DNA from 4 places in the Paenibacillus sp. WG02 genome. Region 1 is predicted to be linked to each of the others. Evidence: riboswitches for the same ligand, from Rfam matches in the RefSeq annotation. Region 1 holds a riboswitch; each other region holds the start of a gene.
What was found. Region 1 has a riboswitch for cobalamin ahead of ACBP55_RS31205 (ABC transporter substrate-binding protein). Riboswitches for the same ligand answer to the same signal wherever they lie in the genome.
Positions count from the first base shown of each region.

Region 2: another riboswitch for cobalamin. It lies ahead of ACBP55_RS08955 (energy-coupling factor ABC transporter permease); the one in region 1 lies ahead of ACBP55_RS31205 (ABC transporter substrate-binding protein).
Region 3: another riboswitch for cobalamin. It lies ahead of cobJ (precorrin-3B C(17)-methyltransferase); the one in region 1 lies ahead of ACBP55_RS31205 (ABC transporter substrate-binding protein).
Region 4: another riboswitch for cobalamin. It lies ahead of ACBP55_RS08935 ((2Fe-2S) ferredoxin domain-containing protein); the one in region 1 lies ahead of ACBP55_RS31205 (ABC transporter substrate-binding protein).

Region 1 covers NZ_AP036016.1:6,903,103-6,910,735, forward strand. Annotated here, with positions in the region: gene ACBP55_RS31195 (ABC transporter ATP-binding protein) at 1-67, opposite strand, end outside; gene ACBP55_RS31200 (FecCD family ABC transporter permease) at 73-1,110, opposite strand; gene ACBP55_RS31205 (ABC transporter substrate-binding protein) at 1,112-2,128, opposite strand; cobalamin riboswitch at 2,375-2,526, opposite strand; gene ACBP55_RS31210 (type 2 periplasmic-binding domain-containing protein) at 2,559-3,086, opposite strand; gene ACBP55_RS31215 (aspartyl-phosphate phosphatase Spo0E family protein) at 3,148-3,414, opposite strand; gene ACBP55_RS31220 (aminotransferase class I/II-fold pyridoxal phosphate-dependent enzyme) at 3,483-4,688, opposite strand; gene ACBP55_RS31225 (Lrp/AsnC family transcriptional regulator) at 4,704-5,195, opposite strand; gene ACBP55_RS31230 (hypothetical protein) at 5,375-5,674, opposite strand; gene cysK (cysteine synthase A) at 5,847-6,758, opposite strand; gene ACBP55_RS31240 (MFS transporter) at 6,842-7,633, opposite strand, start outside.
Region 2 covers NZ_AP036016.1:1,886,377-1,894,009, forward strand. Annotated here, with positions in the region: gene ACBP55_RS08940 (energy-coupling factor ABC transporter ATP-binding protein) at 1-59, opposite strand, end outside; gene cbiQ (cobalt ECF transporter T component CbiQ) at 56-862, opposite strand; gene ACBP55_RS08950 (energy-coupling factor ABC transporter substrate-binding protein) at 859-1,143, opposite strand; gene ACBP55_RS08955 (energy-coupling factor ABC transporter permease) at 1,140-1,919, opposite strand; cobalamin riboswitch at 2,066-2,257, opposite strand; tRNA gene ACBP55_RS08960 (tRNA-Arg) at 2,405-2,478, opposite strand; gene ACBP55_RS08965 (hypothetical protein) at 2,635-3,549, shown strand; gene tig (trigger factor) at 3,660-4,961, shown strand; gene clpP (ATP-dependent Clp endopeptidase proteolytic subunit ClpP) at 5,161-5,751, shown strand; gene clpX (ATP-dependent protease ATP-binding subunit ClpX) at 5,764-7,032, shown strand; gene ispG (flavodoxin-dependent (E)-4-hydroxy-3-methylbut-2-enyl-diphosphate synthase) at 7,130-7,633, shown strand, end outside.
Region 3 covers NZ_AP036016.1:5,254,990-5,262,622, reverse strand. Annotated here, with positions in the region: gene ACBP55_RS24115 (helix-turn-helix domain-containing protein) at 7-237, shown strand; gene ACBP55_RS24110 (MBL fold metallo-hydrolase) at 416-1,504, shown strand; gene ACBP55_RS24105 (SRPBCC family protein) at 1,513-1,989, shown strand; gene ACBP55_RS24100 (hypothetical protein) at 2,068-2,493, shown strand; gene ACBP55_RS24095 (guanylate kinase) at 2,560-3,138, opposite strand; gene ACBP55_RS24090 (hypothetical protein) at 3,302-3,532, shown strand; cobalamin riboswitch at 3,575-3,776, shown strand; gene cobJ (precorrin-3B C(17)-methyltransferase) at 3,909-5,612, shown strand; gene ACBP55_RS24080 (sirohydrochlorin chelatase) at 5,631-6,596, shown strand; gene cobK (precorrin-6A reductase) at 6,593-7,369, shown strand; gene ACBP55_RS24070 (precorrin-8X methylmutase) at 7,375-7,633, shown strand, end outside.
Region 4 covers NZ_AP036016.1:1,878,586-1,886,218, reverse strand. Annotated here, with positions in the region: gene ACBP55_RS08940 (energy-coupling factor ABC transporter ATP-binding protein) at 1-620, shown strand, start outside; gene ACBP55_RS08935 ((2Fe-2S) ferredoxin domain-containing protein) at 947-1,315, opposite strand; cobalamin riboswitch at 1,349-1,552, opposite strand; gene ACBP55_RS08930 (hypothetical protein) at 1,687-1,818, opposite strand; gene ACBP55_RS08925 (DUF4023 family protein) at 1,986-2,099, opposite strand; gene ACBP55_RS08920 (hypothetical protein) at 2,146-2,502, opposite strand; gene asnB (asparagine synthase (glutamine-hydrolyzing)) at 2,681-4,525, shown strand; gene ACBP55_RS08910 (XTP/dITP diphosphatase) at 4,581-5,228, opposite strand; gene rph (ribonuclease PH) at 5,212-5,970, opposite strand; gene ACBP55_RS08900 (GerMN domain-containing protein) at 6,169-7,182, opposite strand; gene ACBP55_RS08895 (phosphatidylglycerophosphatase A family protein) at 7,470-7,633, shown strand, end outside.

The sequences.
Region 1 (7,633 bases):
CAAAGCTGATGTCCTCCAGCACTTGCTGTTCCCTAAAGCTCTGGGAAAGGTTCTCCACTTTAATCATCTTGATCAACCTCTTAACGTTTTCTTATCCTTATGGAGCAAATAAGCAAAAAATGGCGCGCCCAGAAATGCTGTAATGACCCCAAGTGGTATTTCAGTTGGACTCAGCAGGGTACGAGCAAGTGTATCTGCCCAGAGGACATAGATTCCGCCGCCTATTGCGGACAATGGAATAATCAACCGATAATCCGGACCTACCAAAAGTCGCACTAAATGCGGCACGATGAGCCCTACAAAGCCGATTACACCAGCAACCGATACCGCAGCAGCAGTAAGGAAGGTGGCCACAATAAGCACAATCAGCTTCGTACGCTCTACATTCACACCGAGATGTGACGCCTGCCGCTCGCCCAAAGACAGTAAATTTAACGACCTTGCATAGCTTAGCAGCACGATAAAACCGATTATTAAATAGGGCGAAATGATATACGTATACGACCAACCTCGCATGGCCAAGCTGCCCATTAGCCAGAAAATGATTTCATTAATGACTTGTTTGGAAATTGACACCATGAAGGATACGATTGCCCCTAGAAATGCCTGCATGACCACGCCTGATAAAATAAGCGTCTCCATCTTCAGCTTCCCTTCAATCTGCGCAAGCTTAAGAACCAGAAATAAAGAAATAAGTCCTGTTACGAAGGCAACAATTGGAATCGACCATTGCCCAAACCACGCTACTTGCAGTCCGAAATAGATTAAAAATGCGGCTCCTACAGAAGCCCCCGAGGAGACACCGAGTGCATAAGGATCCGCAAGTGGATTGCGCAGCACACCTTGAAAGGCTGCCCCTGCGATTGAGAGTGAAGCCCCTACTAGAATCCCCAGTAATACACGTGGAAATCGTACTTTATTGATGATTTGTTCGGACGACTGCGGCCAAGTGGCATGGATGTGATCTCCCAGCCAAGGGATATGCTTGGCGAGAATACTGGCTATTTGCAGGACCGGGAGATTTGCGGTACCCAGCGACAAGCTCGCCACAATAGAAAGAAGAAGGAGTATAACCCCTACTCCTCCCCATAGCATTAATTTTCTTTTCATTTTATTTCACCAGTTCAGGATAAATGCCTTTCGCCATTTCAAGCAACCCGTCGGTCAGTCTTGGGCCTGGACGGCTAAGCATGTTTTGGTCGAGGCCAATCACCTGCTTGTTCTTCACGGCATCAATGGCATCCCAACCGCTTCGTGTGCGGATAATTTCATCTAGTGGTTTCTTACTTTTACTATCGACAACACCATTAGCGAACAGAATTACACTTGGGTTTTGTTGAATGATTTTCTCTTCACTGATTTGGTACCAGCCATTTTTGTCCCCTGCAACGTTAACACCACCAGAAATCTTGATCAATTCATCCATAAACTCGCCACTGCCCACTGTCCATCCCGGGGCAAATTCAATGTAAACCTTTTTCTTGTTCTCTTGCTTCACGTCTTTCACTGCATTAACAACCTTTTGACGGTCCGCTTTCATTTTAGCAACCACTTTTTCCGCTTGCTCCTGATGATCCGTAATTATTCCGTACGTTTGAATATTCGCAATGGCATCATCCACTGTTTTAGGCTCCACTTTAAACACGTTGATATTCAAAGCACGCAGCTTTTCTACCGTATCGGGATTCATCGAAACCCCCGTAAAAACGACATTAGCGTTTGCTGCGATAACCGCTTCTTGGTTAGGCTTCGTTATGCTGCCAAGCTTTGGCTTCGTTTTCGCTGCTTCTGGATAATCATCATAATCAGATACACCAACAATATTAGCTTCAAGCCCAATTGCAAAAAGGGCTTCAGTCTCCGCCGGGGAGACAGATGCAATACGCTCAGGCGCTTTATCAAATGTAAACTCCTTGCCCGTAGCATCCTTTATTTTCAAAGGATAAACCGTCTTCTTGGCTGCTGCTGTTGTTGGTGCCGCCGTTGCAGCAGGGGCTTTCGTCCCCTCCCCGCCAAGCTTAGACGGATTAGAGATTTCCGTTTCCTTTTTACCGCAAGCTGCGAGACTCATTGCTGTTGCTAGCGCTACTGTAAGAATAAATGCATTTTTTACTGAATTCCTTTTCATCTGGTAAACCCTCTCTCTGAACAATTTATTTCGATTGAACCCAAGGATAAACGGCTGCGCCGTCTCTCAGAGACGAGCGCGTTTGTCAAGGTTGATGTGGAGCAAAAGTATAAAACTTATACTTTCTTATCAACTAACAAAAAAGCCCCTTTGTTCTCGAAGGAACAAAGGGGACGATAAATCGCGGCGCTCAGCAACCCTTACGGTTGCTTCCTGATTTAACGCGATCCTTTTCCTCGAAGGATGTCGTAAACGGCACCATAGGCAGGTATCCTGACTCTCCCGGCAACTCATGCCTGGATTACAGTGGCGGGACCGCGCCGGACTTTAACCGGCTTCCCTTTTAAGTGGCAATCTCTAGTAATGAGCTTACCAGCACCTATGGCTGCATATTTTACTATCAATCTATTTGTCGATTATAGACTTCTTGTTACTTTTGTGCAATTACTTTGAGCACTTGCTTCGACTCATTCATCTTCGGAGCATTTTGAGGAATAAAAGCTACCAAGCCTTTCCCTTCAAAACCTTGCTCTTTCATCCATTTGTTTCCTGCAAGTGGAATACCATAAAGATGTTTTTCAGCAGGCTTGCCCTCTTCCGCTATTTGAATAACGCCATCCGGATAATCTTCTGGTTTGATCGTATCATCCAAAGAAACGAAACCTGCTTGATTACTTAGTGATTTGAATTGATCTTCAGCAAGAATGAAGATACCGTTGCCTCCTGCTGCCAGCTCCACAATCATTTTTTCCAACGAAAATATAGGGGATGTATTGACTTTGACTGTAGGAACCTCGCCAACCTTGGATTTCAATGAACTCTCCAGCTTGTCCCCCGCTTCACTTGGAAAACCATTAGCACCCATAATAAATATAGATACATCCGGCTTCGGCCCGCCGCAACCCGTAAGCATCACCATAAGACCCATCATCATAACCAACAGCCATTTCACTTTCATGTTGTGAGCGTACCTCCGTTTGTTATCTGAATCCATCGATAGTCGTGAGAAAAGTCGGTTTTCACCGACTTTTTTTCCCATTATGCATATATTCATTTATTTTTTGGTCTAGCATTGTACTCAATTCAACGACGGATTCCGATGTCATTTCTTCCCCGTCAAAAACCATCTGTTCTAACCTGCGTCGCAGAGAATGAATCTCTTCTTCTAATAAGGTAAGGGAGTTTTGCTTCTTCGCACGCTTGGTTAACCAACGTTGTCCGAAATCCTGTTCACGAATTTGAAAATGTTTTTGATAGGTTGATAGTTGATATTCCATAAAAGCCATGCTCATCCCTCCTTACTACAAGAATACCAGTTTTCATCAATAATGAACATATTTATTTACGTTATAGATTACAATTTTCTCATAAAATTACCAATTCTCTCTAATGCTTCATTTAGTTGAGAAACACTATAGGCATATGAACAACGAAGGAAGCCTTCTCCGCCTAAACCAAACACATCTCCAGGCACTGCAGCAACCTTTGACTCAAATAATAACCGCTGAGCAAACTCTTCTGAAGTTAATCCGGTTGCGACTATACTTGGAAATGCATAGAAAGCGCCCTGCGGCTCATGGCATTCGAGACCAATATCTCGGAACCCTTTTACAATCAGACGTCTGCGTTGGTTATAAGACTCGATCATCCGATCTTTCTCTTCCAAGCCGTTCGTCAACGCCTCGTGAGCAGCAACTTGACCCATCACCGGTGCGCACATCACCGTATATTGATGAATTTTGGTCATCGCCGAAATAAGCTCATGGTGACCGCAAGCATATCCCATCCGCCAGCCTGTCATGGCAAAAGCTTTGGAGAACCCGCTAACCAAAATTGTCCGATCTTTCATGCCGGGAATAGCCGCGAAGCTCACGTGCTTCTGACCATAAGTCAACTCTGCATATATTTCATCGGAAATGACAATAAGATCGTTCTCTTCAATGACTTTGGCAATCGGCAGCCAATCCTCATAGGTCATAATACCGCCTGTTGGATTGCTAGGATAGCAGAGAATTAATATTTTGGAGCGTGGTGTAATCGCATCGCGAAGAGCTTTCTCTGTCAGCTTAAACTGGTCCTTCGCGAAGGTCTCTATCCCAACAGCTACGCCGCCGCTTATGCTCGTAATTGGAGAATACGAAATATAACAAGGCTCAGGTATAAGAATCTCGTCGCCAGGCGTTATTAAAGCTCGGAGAGCTAAGTCAATCGCTTCACTGCCGCCAACCGTAACAAGGACTTCATTCGATGGCTCATATTTCACTTTAAAGGACGTATGAAGGTAATCGGCAATCGCTTCACGAAGCTCAGGAATACCTGAGTTTGGCGTGTATTTTGTTCTACCACGTTCCAAGGAATGCACAGCCGCTTCACGGACATGCCAAGGTGTTGAGAAATCCGGTTCCCCTACACCAAGAGAAATAATATCTTCCTTGCTGTTACTCACCAAATCAAAAAACTTCCGAATACCTGAAGGCTTCATTTCACGTACGGCAGGAGCGAGGTAGTCCTGCATCGATTTTACTTTGTTCTGCTGGATCGTTATCTCATCTTTGATCATGGCGTTCCCTCTTCTTTACGGCGAAACGAGCATTCGGTGATCGTCTTCCTGATCCTCGAATATAATGCCGTCTTGTTTGTATTTTTTTAATATAAAATTCGTCTTTGTTGAAAGTACGCGATCGATCGGTGAAAGCTTGTTAGACACGAAAGAAGCGACTTGTTTGAGGGAACTGCCCTCAATTTCCACAAGTAAATCATAGGCGCCAGACATGAGATAAACCGATTTGACTTCTGGATATAAATAGATCCGTTCCGCGATAGCATCAAACCCGTGTCCGCGTTCCGGCGTAATTTGCACTTCAATCAGGGCGGTAACCTTTTCGTCATCCACTTTACTCCAGTTAACTACTGTCGCGTATTTGACGATGACCTTATCCGCTTCCATCTCGCTTATCGCTCGCGCCACCTCGGCCTCCGCCGTTCCTAGCATAGTGGCGATCAAGTCCGCACTCCTGCGGGCATCTTCCTTCAGTATTTCGAGAATTTTTAGCTTCAAAGCATCCATGGTTAAACCTACCTTTCTGAAATCTGATTCGTTCATCCTTTAATCTTACAATGAATTGCCGTCCTAATTCAATTACTGAGCTTGTTTTAGAGCGGAATATTTTTGTATAACCGAAATTTCCACCTCATAAATAAGAAAAAGGCCACCGGGAACTCCGAGTAGCCTCTGCCTGCCTATAATCAGCAGGATTGTCCGTGAACCAAACTAAGCTTAGATTCCGCTTGCAGCAATTTGTTCACCATAGATTCAATTTCACGATGCTCATACGTAGGACGCACATGAACATGACATTCTCCCGCCATACAACCGATTCCGACAAGTTTATTTTCATCATAAACCGAGATAACGTGCTCCGATTGGAAATCGTTCCAATTCACAATCGCTTGAGCTCCAAATGTTATGCATTCTTCTGTATATGTCTGTATAAATTCTTGGAATTGATCTTTTTCAGGAAGAGCATTAATATAAGCTAATTTCACAGCATTTCCACCTTTCGATTCCAACTTTCATATACTTATAATTATACTCAATTATGAATTTTTATTCAATATTCTTTTATCAACTCTTATGTTAAAAAATAATGAAGAACGGCCCGTCCGGATCCTTTTAGATCCGGTGAGTCGCTATTATTTGCTAAGCCTATTCATAAATTTAATTAAAAATGTCCATACTCAGATATCTTTCGCCCGTATCTGGAGCAATGCAGAGTACTCTCTTGCCCGCTCCTAATTTACTGGCAACCTGCAAACCTGTCCACACCGAGGCTCCAGCTGAAGGTCCTACAAGAATGCCTTCCTTACTGGCCAGATCTTTCATGGTGCGGATCGCATCTTCATCCGTCACCTGCACGATCTGATCGTAAATGCTTGTGTTCAGAATTGCGGGTACGAAGCCTGGACTCGTACCAACGAGTTTATGTGGGCCTGGGCTTCCGCCAGACAGAACCGGTGACCCCTTTGGCTCCACCACATAGATCTGAATATCCGGCAGCTTCTCCCTCAGCACCTCACCGGTTCCGGTAATCGTTCCGCCCGTACCTGAGGTTGCTACGAATGCATCCAGACGCCCGTCCATTTGCTCCAGAATTTCCGGAGCCGTTGTCGTCCGATGAATGCTCGGATTCGCCGGATTCTCGAACTGCTGCGGGATATAGCTGCCTGGTATCTGATCCCTCAGCTCCTTCGCTTTCTCGATCGCTCCCGGCATCCGCAGCGCGGCGGGGGTGAGAACGACCTCTGCGCCATAGGCCTTGAGCAGATTAATCCGTTCTTTGGTCATGTTGTCAGGCATGATTAGAATGGCTTTATAGCCTCTGGCAGCCGCATTCATGGCAAGTCCAATGCCAGTATTACCGCTAGTCGGCTCGATAATCGTAGCACCTGGACTAAGCAGCCCATCTTTCTCCGCTTGTTCGATTAAATTAAACGCAGCCCTGTCCTTTACACTGCCGCTTGGATTGAAGTATTCAAGCTTTACGTAGAGCTCTGCATCATTTGGACCTACTAATCGGTTAATCCTTACAGCCGGTGTATCACCAATCAGATCTGTGATGCTATTCACCATTTTTTTATGTGTCAAGGGTCTCCCCCTCCTCTTCCCAATGAAACAATCCATATCCACATCTTTATCGGGAAGCACGAAAAATGTCAAGTTCTAATTACAGTTAACTGCTTTTTCATAAAGTACCAACTGACCAGCGATGAGCTGCCAATGATTAATAACAGTACGTTTATTACAAGTGGCGCCGTACTCCACGAAATGACACAAATGAATAAGAGCACACCGCACACACGCCCCACATTGAGTGAAAGCTCACGAAGAACAACATACTCTTCCCGCTGCTTAGCACTGGCTTCATTTGAACCAATTAGATCGAATACAGCCGACACCATAGGCACCGAATACATCGGAAAAAAGAGCGAAGCTCCTATGCCGAAAATAAGTAAAGTGCTGTATCCCATTTTCCAGAAAAAAGGAATAATAACGGCCACGATCATAGCAGCACCAATCAACATACTGATCTTACGAAAACGCGGTTTAATAAATCGTCCCGCCGCCCAGAAACTCACTAATGAAACCGCAGAAGTAATCAGTACGAAGCTCCCCAATCTCGCTTCACTTGATGTGGATATGTAGACGAGGAGTGCAATCATGAAACCAAAGACACCCTCTCGAACTCCTTGAAATAGCAAGGCTAAGCACACGCGCTTCCAAGGTGTTTCTGCTTGCCTTAGACAACGCAAGGGAAACAACCATTCATAGCTACCTTGTACTTTCCGCTTTTTCAAAAAGAAACTGATAATCACGCCTAGCACATAGATACCTAATGAGATGGAAAAGATTAACCGATACCCAGCACCATCTCCCAAACTCACAATGAGTAAACCGGAGATCCATGGTGCGATTATTCCTGCGCCAGAACCCAATAGCCCAACCCA
Region 2 (7,633 bases), 3.4 Mb from region 1:
TCCGTCTGTGAAGCGGGATAGCTGAAGCTAACTTCTATGGTTTCTAAAATCGTGCTCATCCGATACTCCTCCAATTCCAACGCAGCCAAATTTCGAGCAGCAGCAGCATCGTGAACCCTATATAACTTTCCAATTTATATCGAAAAGGTACAGGATTAGCTCGATTAGGGGCCATGTGAATGTCATCTGTAAAACCTCTGGAGACAAGGCCATTTGACAGTGATTTATACCGCTGCATCGTTTTGATAAACATTTGAACAATAATAATGGCTGTATCCTTTAATCTATTTTGGAAACCGGTCTGACCGCCTCTTGATTGCTGGGCAACATACATGTTATTGGCAATTTCAAATAGGATGAACAGAAACCGATACATAATAAGCATAATTTCCAAAACCAACTTGGGAACGCGAACTTTATGCAACACTTGCAGTAATTCGGAAAAAGGAGTACTGAACATAATAAAGGACACACAGCTTAGGCTGGCTATAATACGAACGAATAATTTGCCAATTAGCAATAGACCTGTTGAAGTAACGGACAGCTTCCAGTCGATGAAGATAAAGGTCGCCACTTCGTGAATGTCTGGCAAAGCTTGCAAAGGACGGATCTCTACAACTAATGCGGGTACACTGCTTACAAAAAAAAGGCATGCAGCACCGATGACGGTTACATAATATTTGATTGGAACACGAGCATAGCCAACCGTCCACAGGGTCATCCAAACCGCTATAACTGCCTGAACCGCTGGATGTGTTAGATAAGATAACAGCAGCATAGCAACTGCAAAACCGCACTTCCACATTGGTGATACGGGACGTAAGGCATTTTTATAGGAGAGCGAATCGATTCGTTTCATCATTGGTTTTTGGACTTAGACGCTTTCCCTTTGAAAAAGCCAAAGGCAAACCCGATGAAGCCAGCCCCGATGGCTGCTTGTAAGGCGAACAGCATACTTTCTGTTTCAGATGGGAGCTCAAATAAAGAAGAGAACCATGGCTTATAGGAAGGTGCAATACTTTGGATCAATTGTTCAGCAGCATCATCCGATCCGCCAAATTCTCCTTTTGCGAAGATAAGGGGTAAGACAGCCAATAATACAACGGCAATTAACATCAGGGTATTTACGGTACGCGTTTTCATAGCTCAGAAGCTCCCTTCATTTTATGTTGTAAAATAGATAGCTCTTTAGGGCCATAAGATTGTAACCAATTCCATATTAATACGGTTAAAATGCCTTCACTAATGGCAAGAGGGATTTGTGTAATGGCAAAAATGCCGCCAAACTTCAAGAAAGATGCAACAAATCCACCTTGTTCAGCTGGGAATGCAAGAGCTAATTGGACAGAAGTAACAATGTATGTGGATAAGTCAGCAAGAGCAGCCGCTAAAAATATCGACCATTTTTGTTTGCCGGTTGTTTTCATCATGGACTTATATATGAAGTAGCCAACTACTGGACCGGAGAGAGCCATGGAGAAAGCATTTGCTCCGAGTGTTGTAAGTCCCCCATGTGCAAGTAATACGGCTTGAAATAACAAAACAATCGATCCTAGGACGCTCATAGGGAGCGGTCCGAACATCACAGCTCCTAAACCTGTACCCGTTGGGTGAGAACTGCTTCCGGTTACGGAAGGGATTTTCAGGGCCGACAGTACGAAGGTGAACGCACCAGCAAGACCTAGCATTATTTTGAGCTCTGGGTGTTCTTTCGTAATTTTGATAAGTGCTCGGACACCTAGAAAGAAGAACGGAAGGAAGGCTGCCCACCAAAATATTGCCCAACCTATGGGGAGAAAGCCTTCCATTATGTGCATGCCGTAGACGGTTTGCGGTTCATTAATGAATAGGTAGAGGGCTAACCCAATAACCATAAGCAAGAAGCTAGTGACTTTGGTCATTCGTGTTTTTGTTTGCATGTTTTTTTAATTCCTCCTATTAAAATTTGATAAACGAACAAAAAAGACCAATCCTAATGGATTGGCCGTGGGTACGTACGAATAAACGACAACTATAAGCTAGATGTCGAAAGACTTGACGTACACCGCTCCTTTCCGCGAAGGTTTCTGGGTGCATAAATGAAGGTAGGTCTCCTGGCTCTCGGATCATCGTTTCTTTCAGCCTTCCCTGATATGCATCAAGTGACATGATAGAAAGAAACTCCCCGAATACAGTGGCGGGACCGCTCGGGATTTGCACCCGATTCCCTGTTACCCCTTGCTTGCTACGCAAAGGCACCTCATTTATTCGAAAAAATATGTAATTGAAAAGAGTATAACACAATATAAAAGATTCGTAGCATAGGGAACGTTATTTTTCTTTTTCGCTTTACCGGACAACACAACACATATAGGTAAACAAAAAAAGATCGCGATTTCTCGCGATCCTTTTTGCCGTGCATGAACGTCCCAGGAGGGATTCGAACCCCCGACCGCACGCTTAGAAGGCGTGTGCTCTATCCAGCTGAGCTACTGAGACATAGACCTCTTCTTACCTTGCGGATGTGATCCGTTTAGCGAAGCGAGAGTTAATATATCATATCGTTTTATAGGAAGTCAACCCTTGATTCATAATTATTTTGCAATCACTCTGACAATCAAGTAAACTGTCACCAGCGAGACCAAGATTTCTGAGGTGATCATCATAACAGACCCATCCATCAATAACTTAATTCTTTTTCCGAAAACAGAGCAGTATTACGAAGAGGAGCTGACTCGGTTTCTACAGACAGAGCAGTATAGTGATGCGCTCCAACTGTTAACCTTTCTGCTGCAATTTCCGACAGTAGACCCTCACAAAGCTGAACAATGGGAAGCTCTGAGGAACTGGCTGTATACGATGTATCCGGAATCCATGTTTGCCATGACGCCAATGGAAGAGGACCCAGAGGAAGAATCAGATTTATTACGGCAATACATACAAGAAAAGACAGCTGACGATGGCACCTTTGCACTTAAGCTTCTGAATATGTTAAACGACGGCACACTGGAGCAGCAAGTCAATGCTCTTGAGCAATTGGCATTCATCGATCAATCGGGTGTAAGCCAACGGGTTAAGGAATGGCTATGCGAAAAGCCGCGGCATCCTCATATTCAGTTCAAAGCTTTGCAGGCGCTTAAACAGATGGGGGAGCGAGGATTTATCGAGTTCCCTAAGAATGGGGAAAAGATTCTTGTCGAGATCGAGGAGACACCGCTGTGTCCGGAGGATTTTCCATCACGGATTCGTGATATGATTCGCAGAGTCGGAGACATTAGTGAAATAAGCCAACCTGATTTTGTTTATTTTGCCAAGCAGACTTGGCAGGAATTTCTAGCCTATGCCTATGGGACATCGATCTATACAGATCTACAGAAAGCGGAAGAAGGGGCTGTTGATGTCTGGGCATCTGCACTTCATGCTATTCTTCAAGAGAAACTGTTTGGTGCGGTGAATCGGGAAGAATTACTAGACAATTACGGTATTGTTGATTCCATGAAGCTTCAGTGGAAGCGAGCTAATCTTGTGCTGCAGACGTTTGTGAAGCAGTTTAATCCAGATCCATCATAAGGCAAGAAAGGCTGCCTTGAAATGAAAATCTTATATGGTATAATAGAATGGTTGTAATGAGCGTAACGTGAAAATATGTCATCGTACATTTTTGGAGGGGAAAGCATAAAATGAAAGCAAGTTGGGAAAAAATAGAGAAGAACGTAGGCGTTCTTGAAGTGGAAGTTGGCGCAGAGCGCGTAGCAGATGCTTTGGATAAGGCATTTAAAAAGGTATCAGCGAAAGTGAATGTTCCAGGATTCCGTAAAGGGAAAGTGCCTCGTTCTATCTTTGAAGCTAAATTTGGTGTTGAAAGCTTGTATCAAGACGCTTTAGATATCATTTTGCCAGAAGTTTATGTGGAAGCGATCGAAGAGGTTAAAATCGAGCCTGTTGATCGTCCTGAAGTAGACGTTGAACAATTCGGCAAAGGTCAAGTGCTGAAGTTCAAAGCAAAAGTTACTGTTAAGCCTGAAGTAACACTTGGCGATTACAAAGGTATCGAAGTTGAAGCGGTAAGCACGGATGTTACGGAAGAAGAATTGAATGAAGAGCTTACTCGTTTGCAACAGCGTCATGCTGAATTGGTTGTTCTTGAAGAAGGACAAGCAGCAAATGGTGACGTCGTAGTCCTTGATTTCGAAGGATTCGTAGACGGTGAGGCGTTCGAAGGCGGCAAAGCGGAGAAATACTCCCTTGAGCTTGGTTCCAACTCCTTCATTCCAGGCTTCGAAGAGCAGCTCGTAGGACTTGGTAAAGGCGAAGAGAAAGAAGTTAATGTTAGCTTCCCTGAAAACTACCACTCCGAAGATTTGAAAGGCAAAGCGGCTGTGTTTAAAGTGAAAATTCACGACATTAAACGCAAAAACTTGCCAGAGCTTGATGATGAATTTGCTAAAGACGTGAGCGAGTACGATACACTTGTAGAGTACAAAGAAGAGTTGAAAAAACGTCTTCAAGAACGCAAAGAAAAAGATTCAGAGGCTGCTCTGGAAACAGCTGTTGTTGAAAAAGCTGCAGCTAACGCTGAAGTTGAAATTCCAGCTTCTATGGTAGAAGCAGAGCTTGATGTTATGGTGAAGGAATTCGAAAGACGTCTTCGCTCCCAAGGCATGACGCTTGAGATCTACTTCCAGTTCTCCGGTCAAAACGAGAGCGTGCTGAAAGAACAAATGAGAGAAGATGCTGACAAGCGTGTTCGTAACAACCTTGTTCTTGAAGCCATCGCAGCTGCAGAAAAAATCACAGTTTCCGATGAAGAAGTTGACACGGAGCTTGAGAAATATGCACAATCCTACCAAAAAACAACGGCAGAACTTCGTGAGCTGTTTGCTTCTAACGGCAGCCTAGAAGGTCTGAGCAACGATCTTGTGATTAGAAAAACGGTTGACTTCTTGCTTGAAAATAGCAAGCATGTTTCCGCAGCAGTATAAATAAGGTAAGTAAAGGCACGTACGTAAGCAACGTGCCTTTCTTTTACCCTATTTTAGCCCCCAAACTGCCCAAGACCATAAGAAATACCCTCATACATAGCAGTTCTCTGAAAAAATGACTTTGCTGTTCAAACGTGTTAAACTGTATCTGAATCTCAAATGAGAGAACTTGGCTATTGCCGCAAAAGGAGTTGGTACAATGAGTCTTATTCCTATGGTTGTTGAACAAGAGGCTCGTGGGGAACGTTCTTACGATATCTACTCGCGTTTACTAAAGGACCGCATTATCTTCATTGGGAGCGCTATTGATGATGATGTGGCTAATTTGGTCATTGCCCAGCTGCTCTTTTTATCAGCTCAGGATCCCGACAAGGATATCCACTTATATATCAATTCACCAGGTGGATCTGTAACAGCTGGAATGGGTATCTTCGATACCATGCAGTTTATTAAACCGGATGTATCTACGATTTGTGTAGGTATGGCTGCAAGTATGGGCTCTTTGCTGTTAACAGCAGGTGCCAAAGGTAAGCGATACGCGCTGCCGAATGCAGAAGTTATGATTCACCAACCGCTCGGCGGTGTAAGAGGTCAAGCAACCGATATCAAAATCCACGCGGATTGGATTATCAAAACGAAGCAAAAACTCAACCAGATCTATGTGGACCGTACGGGACAGCCGCTTGAAAAGATCGAAAGAGACACCGACCGGGATAACTTTATGAGCGCTGAAGAAGCGAAGGCATATGGGTTAATCGACGAGGTTATCACTCGAAACGACTTGAAATAAAGGAGTGATCCCATGTTTAAATTTAACGATGAAAAAGGCCAACTCAAATGTTCCTTTTGTGGAAAATCCCAAGACCAAGTACGCAAACTTGTTGCAGGTCCGGGAGTTTACATTTGTGATGAATGTATAGAGCTTTGCACGGAGATTGTGGAAGAAGAATTAGGACATGAAGAAGAGCTAGATCTCAAAGATGTTCCTAAACCAAAAGAAATTCGTAATATCTTGGACCAGTATGTTATTGGGCAAGAACAAGCGAAAAAATCATTGGCTGTAGCGGTTTATAATCACTACAAACGGATCAATTCGCAGAACAAGCTTGAAGATGTTGAGCTTCAAAAAAGTAATATCGTCCTTCTAGGACCAACGGGAAGCGGTAAAACGTTGCTTGCGCAAACGCTTGCCAAAATTTTGAATGTTCCTTTTGCGATCGCTGATGCCACTTCTTTGACTGAAGCAGGTTATGTGGGCGAAGATGTAGAGAACATTTTGCTCAAATTGATTCAAGCAGCCGATTATGATGTAGAAAAAGCCGAACGCGGCATTATCTATATTGATGAGATCGATAAAGTGGCACGTAAATCCGAGAACCCGTCTATTACAAGAGACGTTTCCGGCGAAGGTGTTCAACAAGCTTTGCTCAAAATTCTTGAAGGCACGGTTGCCTCTGTTCCTCCGCAAGGTGGACGTAAGCATCCGCACCAAGAATTCATTCAAATTGATACAACCAATATTCTGTTTATTTGCGGTGGAGCTTTCGATGGCCTCGAGCAAATTATCAAACGCAGAATTGGTAAAAAAGTAATTGGCTTTAGCACTGATGGGGCTAAAGTTGATTTGAAACCAGGCGAGTACTTATCCATGGTGCTTCCGGAAGATCTCTTGCGATTCGGATTAATTCCGGAATTCGTTGGTCGTTTACCGGTCATCTCTACGCTTGAGCCGCTTGATGAAGCAGCCCTTGTTCGTATTCTTTCCGAGCCTAAGAATGCGCTCGTTAAGCAGTACCAGAAGATGCTCGAGATGGATAACGTATCGCTCGAATTCGACGCAGAGGCACTTGATGCCATTGCCAAAGAAGCGATTAAACGTAATACTGGCGCGCGCGGTCTGAGAGCCATCATTGAAAGCATTATGCTTGATGTGATGTTCGAAGTCCCTTCGAGAACAGACGTCACGACATGTGTGGTATCCAAGGAAACTGTTCAAAACAAGATTACTCCTGTTTTGACGACCAAAGATGGCGCGCAGGCGACTGGTAAGAAGAAAGAAGAAAGTGCGTAACCCATAATTTCACAAATTACACACAGCCTCCAATCTGATTCCCTGCTAATGGGAATTGGAGCGGAGGATGTTTGGTGTCATGGGGAGAGAAACCATAATGTTCCATAGAAAAGATACGCGGGCCGTTCGTGTAGGCGATTTGACGATCGGTGGCAGTAATGAAGTCATCATGCAAAGTATGTGTACAACGAAGACAGCGGATGTGAAGGCGACAGTAGCAGAAATCCTTCGTCTTGAAGAAGCAGGCTGTCAAATCGTTCGTGTCACCGTGAACAACAAGGAAGCCGCTGAGGCAATTAAAGAAATCAAAAAACATATTCATATTCCACTCGTTGCGGATATTCATTTTGACCACCGCTTAGCGCTCGCTGCTATTGAGAATGGCATTGATAAAGTGCGCATCAATCCAGGCAATATCGGCCGCCGCGAAAAGGTAGAAGCGGTCGTTAAAGCTTGTAAAGAACGTGGCATTCCCATTCGTATTGGGGTTAATGCTGGCTCTCTGGAGAATCATCTTCTCGAGAAATATGGCTACCCGACGCCTGAGGCGATGGTAGAAAGTGCCTTGTTCCACATTAATATTCTGGAAGAGCTTGATTTC
Region 3 (7,633 bases), 1.6 Mb from region 1:
ATCAGCATGAAATATGAGCTCGGTCGCTGCCTACTTAGTGAGCGATTGCTTGAATCCAACATGACGGTTGGAGAACTCGCTCGAACTTTGCTTTACAAGCCAGAGCGAATTACCGACTTTGTTGAAAACAAAAGAATCATGCCGCTTAAGTCTGCAATATCTATCGCTGACACCCTAGGGTGTGATGTGAATGATTTGTATGAATTGGTCACGATCGAGTCTAACGTAATGAATTGATGGCTCTAATCCTACATATCATAAAGAGGGGCGCTCTTATCCAGAGCGTTCTTTTTTTGTTAAATCTGGTCGCCATAATTCTTGGAACCATACCATACGGATTTACGTTATACTTCTAATCAATTATTTTTCAAAGATGGAACGGTCATACAAAATGGTCTTGGAGGCGGCATAGAAGTTGTTACTTATATGGACGAGTATTATAGTGGGAATTGTGTGCGTTATTGTTCTTTTTATGAATGTTTATCCTGTTTTTGGACGGAGACCCTCGAAGGAGAAGGCACAGGCTTTCTCTCGATCTTCTCAGTATGTGAATGGGAAATTCCAAAATCCTGTCCCTACCATGATGAATATGGGCTTCGGGAATACAGTGGGGATCTTGCTAGAATTTGCGAAAAGCAGTCCTAATCGACGTCCAATGACGCATTTAGCAATGGAAACACCGAATTTGACCAAGGATATGGAAACGAAAGTGACCTGGTTTGGTCATTCGTCTTCCTTACTAACGATCGATGGAAAAGCCTTATTATTAGATCCCATGTTCGGGAAAGCTCCTTCGCCGTTTCCATGGTTCGGGAAGGGCAGATATAGCGGTGGATTGCCTTTTGAAATTGGGCAGCTGCCAGTGATTGATGCGGTCGTTTTGTCACATGATCATTATGATCATTTGGATTATGGAACGATCATGAAAATAAAGCATAAAGTGAACAAATTTTTAGTCCCGTTAGGGGTTGGGGGTCATCTAATCAGATGGGGTGTGCAGCCTGAAAAGATCGAAGAGCATGATTGGTGGGAGGAGTTTAAGTACGATGGTTTGACATTGGCCTGTACGCCGGCTACACATTTTTCGGGGAGAAGCTTGACGGACCGTGGGGCTTCCCTATGGTGCTCGTGGGTGATCAAAGGAAAGCATTCCAATATCTTCTTCAGCGGTGATAGCGGATATTCCTCTCATTTCAAAGAAATTGGGCTGAAGTATGGTCCATTCGATCTTACGCTGATGGAGTGCGGTCAGTACGATGATCGCTGGTCTGATATTCATATGATGCCGGAAGAAACAGTCCAAGCTCATCTGGATGTGAAAGGAAAGCTGATGATTCCAATACATTGGGGGGCATTTACGCTAGCCTTACACGACTGGACAGATCCGGTAGAGCGTGCCGCAAAGGCCGCACATGCTAACAAAGTGTCAATTCTCACACCGAAAATAGGTCAAACTGTCCAAGTGAATGCCGCGGATTATCCGATAGAAACTTGGTGGAAGTAGAGGAGTCAATGCCAATAATACGACAGGAGTTACTTATTCAAGCACCAATTGAAGTGTGTTTTGATTTGGCTAGGAGTATAGATATCCATGCGGAATCAACCTCCCAAACGAGGGAAAGAGCGATAGCCGGCAGGACGCAAGGGTTGATTGAGTGTGGAGAAACAGTGACTTGGGAAGCTTATCATTTTGGTATTAAGCAGAAGTTGACTGCCCAGATTACGGGGATGGAGAAGCCGCATTACTTTGTTGATGAAATGGTAAGAGGAGCGTTCAAGCGATTTCATCATACACATGAATTTGTAACTGTAGAGCAAGGCACTTTGATGGTTGATACGTTCGATTATACCTCACCATTTGGAGGATTGGGGAAGCTTGTTGATCGCTTGTTTTTAGCTAACTATATGACTCAGTTTCTTGAAAAGCGCAATTTATACGTGAAGAAGATGGCCGAAGAGACAGCGGAGTCTGCAAGGTCATCTAGGTAAGAACTGGATACTGAGGCGGCCACATGGTATTATGGATAAGGTTGGTAGATCGAAGTGATCAGGAGAGAAGAATAATCTATGGTTGAACAAAAAAGTGAACGAAAATTTCATTTTCTGGGTGTACTGCTTGGAGTAGCGATTGATAACTTGGGGACAATGATATCGAGTGCGTTAATTGGCGGTATATATTTTGCTAATCGCCCGGTGAATGAGCAGGATGTAAGTGCAATATATTCGAATGTGGGTCTATTACTTTTGCTTATGGTCGTTGGTTTGTTCTGGTCGTTTCTTGGTGGATACATTGCTGCTAAAGTTGCGAAGCGTGCCGAATATTTCAATGCTGCCATCATTGGTGTCATCGGCGCTGCAATCGGGTTTGATTCCATTTTAACCAATAATAGCATTCCATTATGGTATGAGTTGATTGGTTTAGTCGTCATCGTACCGGTTTCACTATTAGGCGGATTCGTGGCTTTGAAGAGGAAAAAAGCCCCTTTAAAATGAATGTAAGATCGTAAAAAAGAGACTCGGTGATGTCGATCACCGGGTCTCTTGGCATTTTTAGCACATTTAACTAGTTGTAGTTGGCATGTGGGCGAGCATGGTTGCTTTTACTTTGTCGATCGTTTCTTGTAAATTCATATTCTCAAAAACATGCTCACAATCCTTGCGGTAGGAGACTTCCTCTATGTAGTGGTTCATGTAGTGGTCAATGACGTCCGTTGGCGTGTTTCGAGCAAGCATGCGTTCCATGATCGTTTGTTTGTTGACATAGATGAACAAGCGGATCGCTCTTTCTCCAAATGTATACTTGAAACGGTTAGCTGCATAACGATTCACAATGACATAGATAAGTCCATCTTTGCGAAGCGCTTCATCGATGTCCGCTTTCTTAATACCATAGAAATTCCCGTCAATTTCAACAGTTTGAAAAAATTCACCTGCAATGTCACTATCGATGAATACTTTGCGGGAGATGAAATTATAATCCTTCCCGTTGATTTCTTTGGGTCTAGGTGTTCGAGTTGTGTAGGAGACGACAGATGAGAAACCAAGCTCTTTGGCAATGTGATGGGCAATTGTTTTACGACCAGAACCGCTAGTACCCGTAAAGACAAACACCAATCCATTCGTTTCATGACTGCTCATATCAATTCCTCCTTCATAGAATGAAAGCGATATCTTGATAGATTCATTATAGTACGAAAATTCTGAAAATTAAAGAAATACTTTCTCGTTTTGATAGGAATCAAAGGGTGAAAATACGTTATAATAGATAGCATCACTTCGTTTAATGGAAAGGAACCTAACTATGCCTAAATATGCGAATTTAAGTGCGGAAGCAACGGAATTTTTACGTCAAAAAACGGGAAGCAGTCACTTAGAGTGCTATACCTATATTGACCCGGAGCGTGGGGAGGATAGTTTTTTTATCGTTAAAACGATCAACAAGGTCATTCAAGTTTCTTTTGCGGAAATTACCTATAATCCAAGCAGTTACCAGAGTCTGATGGAAGGACTCTACCAGGCCATCTATGAATAAATACGTGACAACCCTATCGATAGATGGTAGGATGATCGTAATTGCATATCAATGGAATTAGGTGCCATATATCCATTCGGATGTATGGTTAAAAGGGAAGACCGGTGAAATACCGGCACGGACCCGCCACTGTGAATATCGCCGTTTATTACGGTAACTCCTTGCAACATGCCACTGGGTAACAACCTGGGAAGGTGCAAGGGGATGATGAAGTCAGGAGACCTGCCTAATTCAACAACACATGAACCCTACGTGGAATTAGGGAGTGTTAGAGAGCGGTTACTTCTGGTTTTATTAACTGTCGTAATTTACCAAGCATTTCTAACATGACTTATGTTAGGGATGCTTTTTTTGTTTGTGTAATAACGGGGGAAGGGTGTTACAAAATGTCAGGAAAACTGCTTATTATCGGCTTTGGGCGGGGAGTTTTGAACATATCACGAAGCGTGCACGGGAAGCGATTGGGGAAAGTGAAGTCATCATCGGATATAACACCTACGTGGATCTTATCGCAGGTCTGTTAACCGAACAGCAAGTAGTTCGAACCGGCATGACGGAAGAAGTGAGTCGTGCGCAAGAGGCTGTGCGGCAAGCGAAGCAGGGTAAGAAAGTAGCCGTAATTTCCAGTGGAGACGCTGGAGTGTATGGGATGGCCGGTCTTGTCTATGAGGTATTGATGGAACAAGGCTGGACACGTGAGAATGGCGTTCAAGTGGAAGTGATTCCGGGCATTTCTGCTGTTCATTCGGCTGGATCTCTGCTAGGGGCACCAATTATGCATGATTCTTGCACCATCAGCTTAAGTGATCATCTGACGCCATGGGAGCTGATTGCGAAGCGGGTTGAGGCAGCAGGAATGGCAGATTTCGTCATTGCCCTCTATAACCCGCGAAGCGGTAGACGGACCAGACAAATCGTGGAGACGCAGCGCATTCTCCTTAAGCATCGATCTCCTTCAACACCTGTTGGGATTGTTAAAAGCGCGTATCGAGACCGCGAGCATGTGGTTGTGACGACGCTTGCTGATATGCTGAATCATGATATTGGCATGTTAACGACCATTATTATTGGCAATTCCGCTACTAAGCTGTATGACGGTCTCATGATTACACCACGCGGTTACCAGCGGAAATACACCTTAGGGGCTGAAACACAGCCGCTTAAACCACATCAAAGGTTGAAATCTGAAGCTGAGCCTTGGGCTTTGGAACAACTGGATGGGCAGGACTTAGATGAATCTTTGGAGGAGTTTGATGAAGAAGATGAACTTATGGATGCTGAGGTGACTGAGAGTAAAGAACCGTCCCAGCTAAAGTCATCGCCCAATTTGTCACCTAGCAACTCCTTACAACTTGCAATGGAAGCCCTGCAGCTAGTATCCAAAGGGACTAAAGAGGTGTCTTTTGAATTTGACAATAAGCTGACTGCGACCCAATCGATCTTTGAGTTTGCCGTAAGCCCGGGTATCGCGAATAAAAAGTTAACAGCTGCCCAGTTGTGTGCGTTAGGCGAGATTGTCGGAGATCGTGGAGACATCGAATACTCCCCGCATCATCAACTGATTGTTCGTGTGCAAACCAATAACCCTAAGCAGATTACATCCGAACTAAGTGCACTTGGTTTATTGTTATCACCGATTGGTGATGTTGCTCAAATCAAAGCATGTGACTTTTGTAATTTGGAAAAAGGCGAGTCTATTCCTTATGCGGAAGCCATCCATCATCGAATTGGCAATCTAGAAGTACCAAAAGAGTTGAAAATTGGCTTTAACGGGTGTGGCATGGCTTGTTATGGAGCTGTTCAGCAAGATATCGGCATCGTCTATCGCAAAGAGAAATTCGATCTATTTCTTGGCGGAAAAACAGTAGGTCGAAATGCACATGCGGCTCAACCCGTTGCAGAAGGAATTGCTCCTGAGGAGCTTGTCGACTTAGTGGGCAGGATCGTGGAACGTTACCAAAAAGAAGGACATCCGAACGAACGGTTTCATAAATTTTTCAAGCGTGTCAAAGAAATTGAAGGCTACCGCCATCAAGAAATGGTAGGTTTCGTCATCGAAAATGCCATTTGCGGCGATTAGGATTAGGGGGAAATAAGGATGAATGCTGTTTTATTTGTGGGTCATGGGAGTCGGGAAGAAGGCGGGAATGAGGAAGTTCGCCTCTTTGTATCAGAAATTGCGAGTAAGATGAAAGAGCAAATTGTCGAGACCTGTTTCCTGGAATTTGTTCAACCAACGATCATGCAAGGAATTGACCGCTGTGTTGAATTAGGGGCCACTCATATTGTTGTCATTCCGATTATCTTATTTGCGGCTGGGCATGCGAAAATTCATATCCCGTCTGCTATTGATGATGCGAAATTAAAATATCCATTGGTGAAATTTACATACGGCAGACCGATTGGGGTACATGAACAAATTCTGGATATTTTATCTTCAAGGGTTGAGGATCTCGGAGTTCAAGTGAAGGAAGATCTGGGTGAAACAGCGCTGCTCATCGTTGGGCGTGGAAGCAGTGATGCAGATGCGAATAGCGATTTGTTTAAAATCTCTCGTTTATTCTGGGAGAAGCTTCAGGTGAAATGGGTGGAAACAGCCTTTATTGGCGTTACAGCGCCTCTGATGGATGCTGGGATTGAGCGCTGTTTGCTGCTCGGTGCAAAGAAGGTCATCATTTTGCCGTATTTCCTGTTTACTGGTGTTTTGATTCAACGAATGGAACAAATGGTTCAAGGATATCGGGAGACATATCCGGATAAACAATTCCAAATGGCTCCATATTTTGGATTCCATCCGCTGCTACAAGAGATTTTGATTGGACGCGCACAGGAAGCGCTTCAGGATGAAGTGAAGATGAACTGCGACATGTGCCAATATCGGCTTGAGGCGATGAAGCATATCGATCATCATCACCATCATGATCATGACGATCATCACCATCACGACCATGAACATAAACATGACCACCATCACGACCACGACCATAAACATGATCACGACCACGATCATAAGCATGAACATGAACATCATGACCATGCCCATTCGAGAGGTGACAAACGATGATTCTCGTTCTTGCAGGAACAAGTGACGCTAGGGAGCTGGCGTTGGGGATTCGCGCAGCAGGTTATTCTGTGCTCACAACAGTTGTGACCGAAAGTGCAGCAAAGAGCATGGAGGCGGAAGGGCTTCCGGTACTCACAGGCCGCCTGACCGCAGATGATATGAATCAGCTAATTCAAGTTAAAGGCTTACGCGTGGTTGTTGATGCGACCCACCCTTTTGCGGAGGAAGCGTCGAAGAATGCGATGGCGGCTGCAAAGCTGGCAGCTGTACCTTATGTTCGATTCGAACGTCAGAGCCTGTCCATCGAACAGGGGGCACTCATTACAACGGTTGATGATTATAAACAAGCTGCAGAGTTAGCAGCTGAGAAGCGTGGCAGCATTATGCTGACAACCGGCAGCAAAACGTTGAAGATTTTTGCTGATCGTCTGATTGGGCTTCCCGATACAAGGCTCATCGCGCGGATGCTTCCACGCCAAGATAATATGGAGAAATGCGAAGAACTGGGGATTGAGCAGAAAAATATTGTGGCTATGCAGGGCCCTTTTTCCAAAGAGTTAAATAAAGCGCTCTATGACCATTACAAAGTTACCTTGATGATAACGAAAGAAAGCGGGAAAGTCGGAGCGGTGGATGAGAAGCTCGAAGCAGCGCTGGAAATGGGTATTCCGAGTATTGTGATAGGAAGACCGGAACTAGAATATGGGACGCTCTATTCAGACTTTCAAGGCGTTATACAATTTGTAAACGATAGCATTCATAAGGAGGGCTAAATACGATGGATTTTCACACGGATTTTAAACCGTTAACCGTACAACCGCAAGAAATTGAAGAGAAAAGCTTTGAGATGATTACTGAAGAATTAGGCGAGCATACGTTTACACCGGAGCAATATCCGGTTGTACAGCGTGTGATTCATGCTTCAGCGGATTTTGAATTAGGACGCAGTCTTGTCTTTCACCCCAGAGCAATCGAGGCAGGTATTGCTGCCATTCGAGCTGGTAAACTCGTTGTTGCCGACGTTCAGATGGTGCAAG
Region 4 (7,633 bases), 3.4 Mb from region 1:
AACGCAAAGAGCTCAAACAATTACGTCAAGACGTTGGACTTGTCTTTCAGGATCCGGAACAGCAGCTCATTCTGAATACTCCCTATGAGGATGTCACCTACGGTCTGCGGAATGCCGCCGTCCCTGAGCCTGAGATTACTCAGCGAGGAGAAGCTATATTACGAACGATGGGACTTGAACACTTAGCACACACTCCCATTCACCACTTGAGTCTCGGTCAAAAGAAACGAGTAGCCTTAGCCGGCGTGCTCGTGCTTGAACCAAAGCTGCTGCTGCTGGATGAACCAACGGCCTATCTGGATCGGATATCGGAACAACAGCTTGTCGAGGAACTGGACCGGATCCATAGCCGCGGAATCACGTTAGTCATGGCCACCCATGACATGAACCTAGCTTATTCGTGGGCTGATTGGATTCTGGTGATGGATCGGGGACAGTGCGTCATGGAAGGCACGCCAGATGAAATATTCAAAGATAGCAAGGCACTTCATAGTCTTGGACTTGACAGGCCCATGCTGCTAGATCTGTGGGATGCACTGCCTGAAGCTTGCCGTCAGGGAGTCTCGGCACCAAGGAATGTGAATGACTTTACAACATTATTGCAAAAAGTCTTTGCATAATGATAACCAATGACATATATAAAGAGGCTGTCCCAACTGTGATTAGAGGGACAGCCTCTTTATGTATAGCATCATGCAACCATCTATCAATGATAGGCCCTCCCACCGTAGTTGCTTGTCATTCTTAACAAGTATGACAAATAAGCGCGTTATTCGCGCTTATTCAAGAGCGTCCGAACCAATAAGCGCGGAAAACGCGCATATATGACCAAAAAGGACCTCCCCCTATTGGCGGAAGTCCTTTTGGATACGTGCTTTAAGGTAGATTCCCAAAAAAGGTTATTAACCTTTCGGGATAGCCCCCTTTTTAAATTTTCATTATCTGATTATTTACTTTGTATGCGACTAATACCCTTATTTCCTATTCCAGTTGGCACAAAGCGCTCCTCAAAGCTATAAATCATATGTTCCTCGAGTGGTTTCCCCTCTAGTAAATGCTCTCTCACAAGCCTTCTACCCGTCTCTGGTGTCATTTCCTTGTACCAAATCCCTTGCGGATACACTATAACTACACCTTCGTCCTGGCAGCGGCCATTACATCTAGTCCGAGTTGTATGTATTAGGTGCTCGGCTCCGTGCTTCGAAATTTCATCTCGGATGGCTAGCGTTGTTTCATCTCCTGAATGTTTCAGACAAGATCCTCCGTTACAGATAAGCACATGATGTTGGACTGTTGATAGATCCCACGTACTCATAAGAACACCTCCCTATCTCCCGTAGGTATATAAAATGTGCTGCTGAAATAGGCAGGTCTCCTGGCTTCAGGATCTTCATCGAACGTCAGCCTTCCCAATCGGTCGATCAGTGGCATTCGAGACGTTGACTCCTCTGTTACAGTGGCGGGACCGCGTCGGCTTCAAACCGATCTTCCCTATTAAGCTTACGCTGCGCTTGGATAGCGAAAGGTAAGCACCTATTTCGGATATGAAATTGTGACCGAGTTTATTCAAATCTTTTAAACTCAAATCTCATCTTACCTCATACTCTATTTACAAACAAGGAAAAAGCCCCACCAAATGGTAGGGACTTCCTCGGAAGCTGTATTTTCAAATTCAAATCGCTGCATTTAAACGGAAGGACGATTCGGTTGGTGCTTTCCAGGCTCTGTTGAATCCAGATTGGACTGTATGCGAGAAGATTGCTTCGAATGATCGATTGTGCTTTGTGTTCGCTGGTCCATACTTTTCTTTTTGCTCATAATGGGATTAATCCTCCTCTGAGTTGAAATAATGATCACTTGATTAGTATGGAGAGATACCGCGCCAAATATGCTGTATAAACTACCCATTAAGGACAGCGGAGAAGGAAACAAAGCAAAAGCCTGTAAGGAAATCTCCCTACAGGCTTTCGATGGTGCCATTAGACTTAGTGCTTCTTGTGCGGCAAATTACTGCCTGGCTCACCGTCACCTTGCGTCCTGAAATTCTTCGCGGCTTTCCTCTGCTTGTCGTGCAGCTTGCTAATGAAATGACTATCCATGAGCATTCGCCTCCTGAAGAAAGAATGGCACTACCTCTTTAGAATGTCACGCAAGCTCTAAATTTAAACGCATGGCAAGATTAAGAATCGCGCCTCTTGCTTCTGCATCTGTTTTGACTTTTTCGTACAATTCCTCAAAATTAGTGCGGTTTTGAATAAATTCCGGTTCGGTTTTGATAGCCGTTTGTGTCCAGTTGATCAAGACATTCTCCGCTTGGGTAAGTTCATTGTAAGCACGATGCAAGCCGACACGCTCAATGATTTCTTCCATTTCTGCCTGCCCAACTTCTTTACCTTCCTCTTTTAATTCCACTATTCGTTTATCCGCTTGGTTGCTGATTTGCAGAAAATGCTCTCTTGATGCCAAATAGTCAATTTGTGCTTTGGAGTGTTTCTTTTTCATAGTCATCACCTTTGTCATTTAATAAGTAAGAATTGGGTTTATTGTATCAGGCCTGTCTACAAAACACAAAATCCGTCCAGTTGTCTGCGCCCATCCCATTCTGGACAGACATTATATACCTTCCGTTTGCATACCCTTTATCATCATGCTCTCTTTATAAGGAAAGGAAGGAACGTCTATGTGCGGAATAACGGGTTGGATAGATTGGCGGAAAGACTTGACCGGGTACCCGTCCATTCTAGAAAATATGACGGAAACGCTCCATTTGCGCGGACCTGATGCTTCTGGTACTTGGATTTCACAGCATTGTGCCCTCGGTCATCGACGTCTTAGTGTAATGGATCCGGAAAACGGCGCTCAGCCCATGGTACGGAAACAAGGAGACTACACGTACACGATCGTATATAATGGCGAACTCTATAACGCCCCAGAACTCAAAAAAGAGCTCGAACTTCGTGGGTATCATTTCCGCACAAACTGTGATACAGAAGTGCTGCTTGTTGCTTTTATTGAATGGGGGAGAGCTTGTGTAGACCGGCTTAATGGCATTTTCGCTTTCGCGGCCTGGAATGATCAAGAACAATCCCTTTATTTGGTCAGAGATCGGCTCGGTGTAAAGCCGCTTTTTTATTCTCATCAAAATAGTGTGCTTCTATTCGGCTCAGAGCCGAAAGCCATACTCGCACACCCCGACTTCCAAGCAGAGGTTGGTGCGGAAGGCTTGGCCGAAATCTTCGCAGTAGGTCCGGCTCGCACACCCGGTCATGGGATTTATCGCAACATGTCTGAGCTCAAACCAGGACAATGCGCTGTATTTGACCGCAATGGCTTATCCATTCGCACGTATTGGAAGCTCGAAAGCCACCAGCACTCCGACGATATCGCTGCTACGGCATTGCAAGTTCAGCAACTGCTTAGTGATACATCACAGCGCCAACTTGTGTCTGATGTTCCCATCTGTACTCTTCTATCAGGTGGTCTTGACTCTAGTGCCCTTACGGCACTTGCCTCTGCTCATTATAAGGAAAGCGGGCAAGGCGCTCTGCATACTTTTTCCGTTGATTACAAAGATAATGACAAGCATTTTAAAGCCAACATCTTTCAGCCGAATTCAGATGCACCTTGGATTAAACGGATGACGGAGCATCTAGGCACCGAGCATCACTATATTGAATTTGACACACCCGAGCTTGTGGAATCTCTGAAAACAGCGGTATTTGCCCGTGATACACCAGGAATGGCTGATGTTGATGGGTCTCTTTATTTATTTTGCCGTGAGATCAAAAAAGAAGCGACTGTAGCCATTTCCGGCGAAGCAGCCGACGAAATATTCGGTGGATATCCTTGGTTCCACAACGAAGAAGCTTTGGGAGCGGGTACGTTCCCTTGGTCTTTGAAACTGAACAATCGCATTGACCTGCTCGCTCCCGATCTTGTGGATTGGATCAAACCTGTCGAGTATGTCAATAATCGATATCAGCAAGCGCTCAGCGAAGTGCCGCGGTTAGCTGGGGAAACACAGCAGCAAAACCGTATGCGGGAAATGTCTTATTTAAACATTACCCGGTTCATGCCGACACTTCTGGATCGAAAGGATCGTATGAGCATGGCCGTCGGACTTGAAGTTCGCGTCCCTTTCTGCGATCACCGTCTTGTTGAGTATGTCTGGAATATTCCCTGGGAAATCAAAACATCGGGGGATCGGGAGAAAGGCATTTTGCGCAAAGCGCTCAGAGGTGTTCTTCCTGAGGATGTGCTAACTCGCAAGAAAAGTCCTTATCCAAAGACTCACAACCCTAATTACTTGGCAGCTGTGAGAAAATGGGTGCTGGAAATTCTGGATGACCCCAGCTCACCCTTGCTTCCCTTCATTGATGTTAAGAAAATTCGCGCACTTGCCAGCTCAGAAACGAATGATTTCGATCTCCCATGGTTTGGTCAGCTGATGACGGGTCCTCAACTATTCGCCTATCTGGCACAAGTGGACACTTGGTTACGTTCCTATAAAATTTCCATCCGATAAATGAAAAAAACCTGCTGGCCACCGATAAAAGTGGAAGCAGGTTTTCTTTGTGATATTAGTCGTTCTGATCAGGAAGTCTATCCAAAAACATGCGTAAAGCTTTGGCTCGATGACTTATCTCATTCTTTTCTTCTACTGTTAATTCAGCCATCGTTCTCCCAAGAGCAGGGATATAAAATAAGGGATCATAGCCGAATCCGCTTTCGCCGCGTTCCTCCCCAATGATGTAACCACGGCAAGTGTCCTCCGCTTCAATGACTTCATTCGCTACAGGATCGATGAGCGTCAGCGCACAAACAAAGGAAGCTTCGCTAAGAAGCTTTGGATGTTCTCCGTTGGCAGGCAAACCGTCTTCAGAACCTACCTCGTTTAATGCTTGCAGCAGTTTAGCGTTATTGTCTGCATCCGTAGCATTTTCTCCAGCGTATCTAGCTGAATAAACACCCGGTTCACCGTTCAAAGCCGCTACACACAAACCCGAATCATCAGCAAGAACCGGCACATGGAGATGTGCCGAAATAATCTGCGCTTTAATCCGTGCATTTTCTGCAAACGTCGTTCCGCTCTCCACGATTTCCGGAAGATCCGTATAGTCCGTTAAGCTGCGAACTTTGTAGCCTTTTGCTCCAAAAAGCTTCGCAAACTCTTTGACTTTGCCCTCGTTACGCGTCGCAATGACGACGAAATTACTTTGTAGCAGCATGATGTACACCTCGAATGCGATCAGCGATCGGGCCTAATACGTTAGACTGCTCTTCAATCATCGTATGAATTCCTGTTTCAGCCAGAGCGAGCAGTTCATCCAGTTCTTTACGGGAAAAAGGAGCATCCTCGCCAGTTCCTTGGATTTCAACGAATTGACCCTGCCCCGTCATTACGACATTCATATCTACTTTCGCATGTGAATCCTCTTCATAATTCAGATCCAGCCGCGGTGTTTGGCCGATAACCCCAACACTTACAGAAGCCAGAAAGTCGTTAATCGGGAATTTGGCTAATTTTTTGTCTGTCGCCAATTTGTCGATCGCAAATGCCATAGCCACAAAAGCACCGGTAATTGACGTTGTACGAGTACCGCCATCCGCTTGAATAACATCGCAATCCAATGTGATGGATCTTTCGCCTAATGCTTCCAAATTCACAACGGAACGAAGCGCACGGCCTATAAGACGCTGAATCTCCATTGTACGACCACCAAGCTTACCTTTGGCAGCTTCACGCTGATTTCTAACCTGCGTAGCTCGAGGCAGCATCGAATATTCAGCTGTAACCCAGCCTTTCCCTTGACCTTTCATAAAAGGCGGGACGCGTTCTTCAATCGTCGCCGTACAAATCACTTTGGTATCCCCGACCTCAATTAGTACCGAGCCTTCCGCGTGTTTTATATAATGAGGGGTTATTTTCATAGGTCGCAGTTCTTGATTCGTTCTACCGCCAATTCTCATAAATGTTGTTCTCCTCCTGTTGCTTCCGTCAGAAGCTTTGTTCCTACGCCCCATTGTAACAAAGTAGCCATCGAAAAGCATCCCAAGCCCAAAACAATAATGCCGAACATTGATTATAATGCTGAGAAAACCCCTATGCAAGCGCCTTGTCAAAGACAAACGCTAATGCATAGAGGTCGTTAGAAGCGGGCAAGCTTCTTAAAGCTTAGCCGGATTAATATGAGCTGGTTTAACTACAGGCTTCACGGCGCCATCCACTTTAATTTGCACTTGTTTAAAGCTTGTGTTCTCCGTCAATGAAAGAATAACGGACTGCATGGCCTCGGCGGGTGCTTTCTGATCCGCGCCAAGGAATTTATTAGAGAAGTCAACGGTTATAACACCATCCGCTGGCTTAATGCTCTTCACTTCCGTTGTAGCATTCAGAACAGCAGCCAGACCCTTCTTCTGATCAGGCCCTTTGATCAACTGTTCGACAACCGCTTTCGCAACATCATCAGTCCTTTTGACAAGCCTTGTAACAGGTACATAATATTTGTAATTTTGATCATTTTGATTCAAGAAATAGAGGGTAACTGGTGTGGATTGACCAAATTCAGCGTCTTCAGCCTTCTCGATGTTGATCCCCATAGAGCGTGCAAGAGGTATATCCAGCGGTGTCTTCCCTTTCGGCATCTCCTTCAGATCTTTCCCGTCTACACGCAGCTGCACTTTCTCTACGGTTGGGAAGCTCGTCAGGTTCCAAGTGATCGCCTCCAAAATCTTTCTCTCATTCGCCCCATCGTAGTTGAGGAATTCCTTAGAGAAATCAACAATGGCACGCTTGTCTGATGTGACATTCAAACTAATGACCTTCGTACCTTTAGGCAGCAGAGCCCCAAAACCAGATGGAAGCAAGCTTGCAACCGGCCCTCCGTCCACCATATACTCGAGAGTCGTTTTGGCGACAGACACCGTCTTAGGTAATCCAAGACTAAGCGGAGCCACGAAGCCTTTACCATCTTTCACATAAACCGTCATCTGTGATGAATTGTCTTCGATCATATCGATCGTAACGGCTGCTGATGTCGTCTTCGCGTCAGCTCCCGCACCCGTTGTCGGAGGTGCATCGATGTCACTTTTCTTTCCAGTGCCCAGAACCGAACATCCCGTGGTCAGCAAGGCAATTACCCCCGCGATAGCGGCTGAACGAATCCAATGTTGATGTTTCATTAGCTTATTTCCTCCTCCAAGTTTTCGCAGACACCGGAAGCATCTGCCTATATTTTCTTAACATGGCCTGTACATTGCTTTTTCGTATTATTATTTATACGGGGCTTTGTCCGATTTATAACTACTTTTTGTCCTTATATTTTTAAAAAATCATGCACCTGGATTTAAGCCTGTGGTGATTTGTAGAACATAATGAAAAGTTATCTTGGGAGCTAACTTCCTTCGGCATCTTTTGAAGATATGCTATACTCAAAAATAAAGAAAAGACCTAATTTGGAGGCATTGCGATGAGAACTTTCCTTAAAGAAAAAGCAAACATTTTCAACGAATTCCGTGAAGAGGTCTTCAGTCACTATCCCCAAGCTGTCATCGAAGAAGCCGTTGCTCGCCTACTCGTTGAAATTAAAGGAATTAAGAAAATTCCCTATGAAACGATCACAACGACTCTACT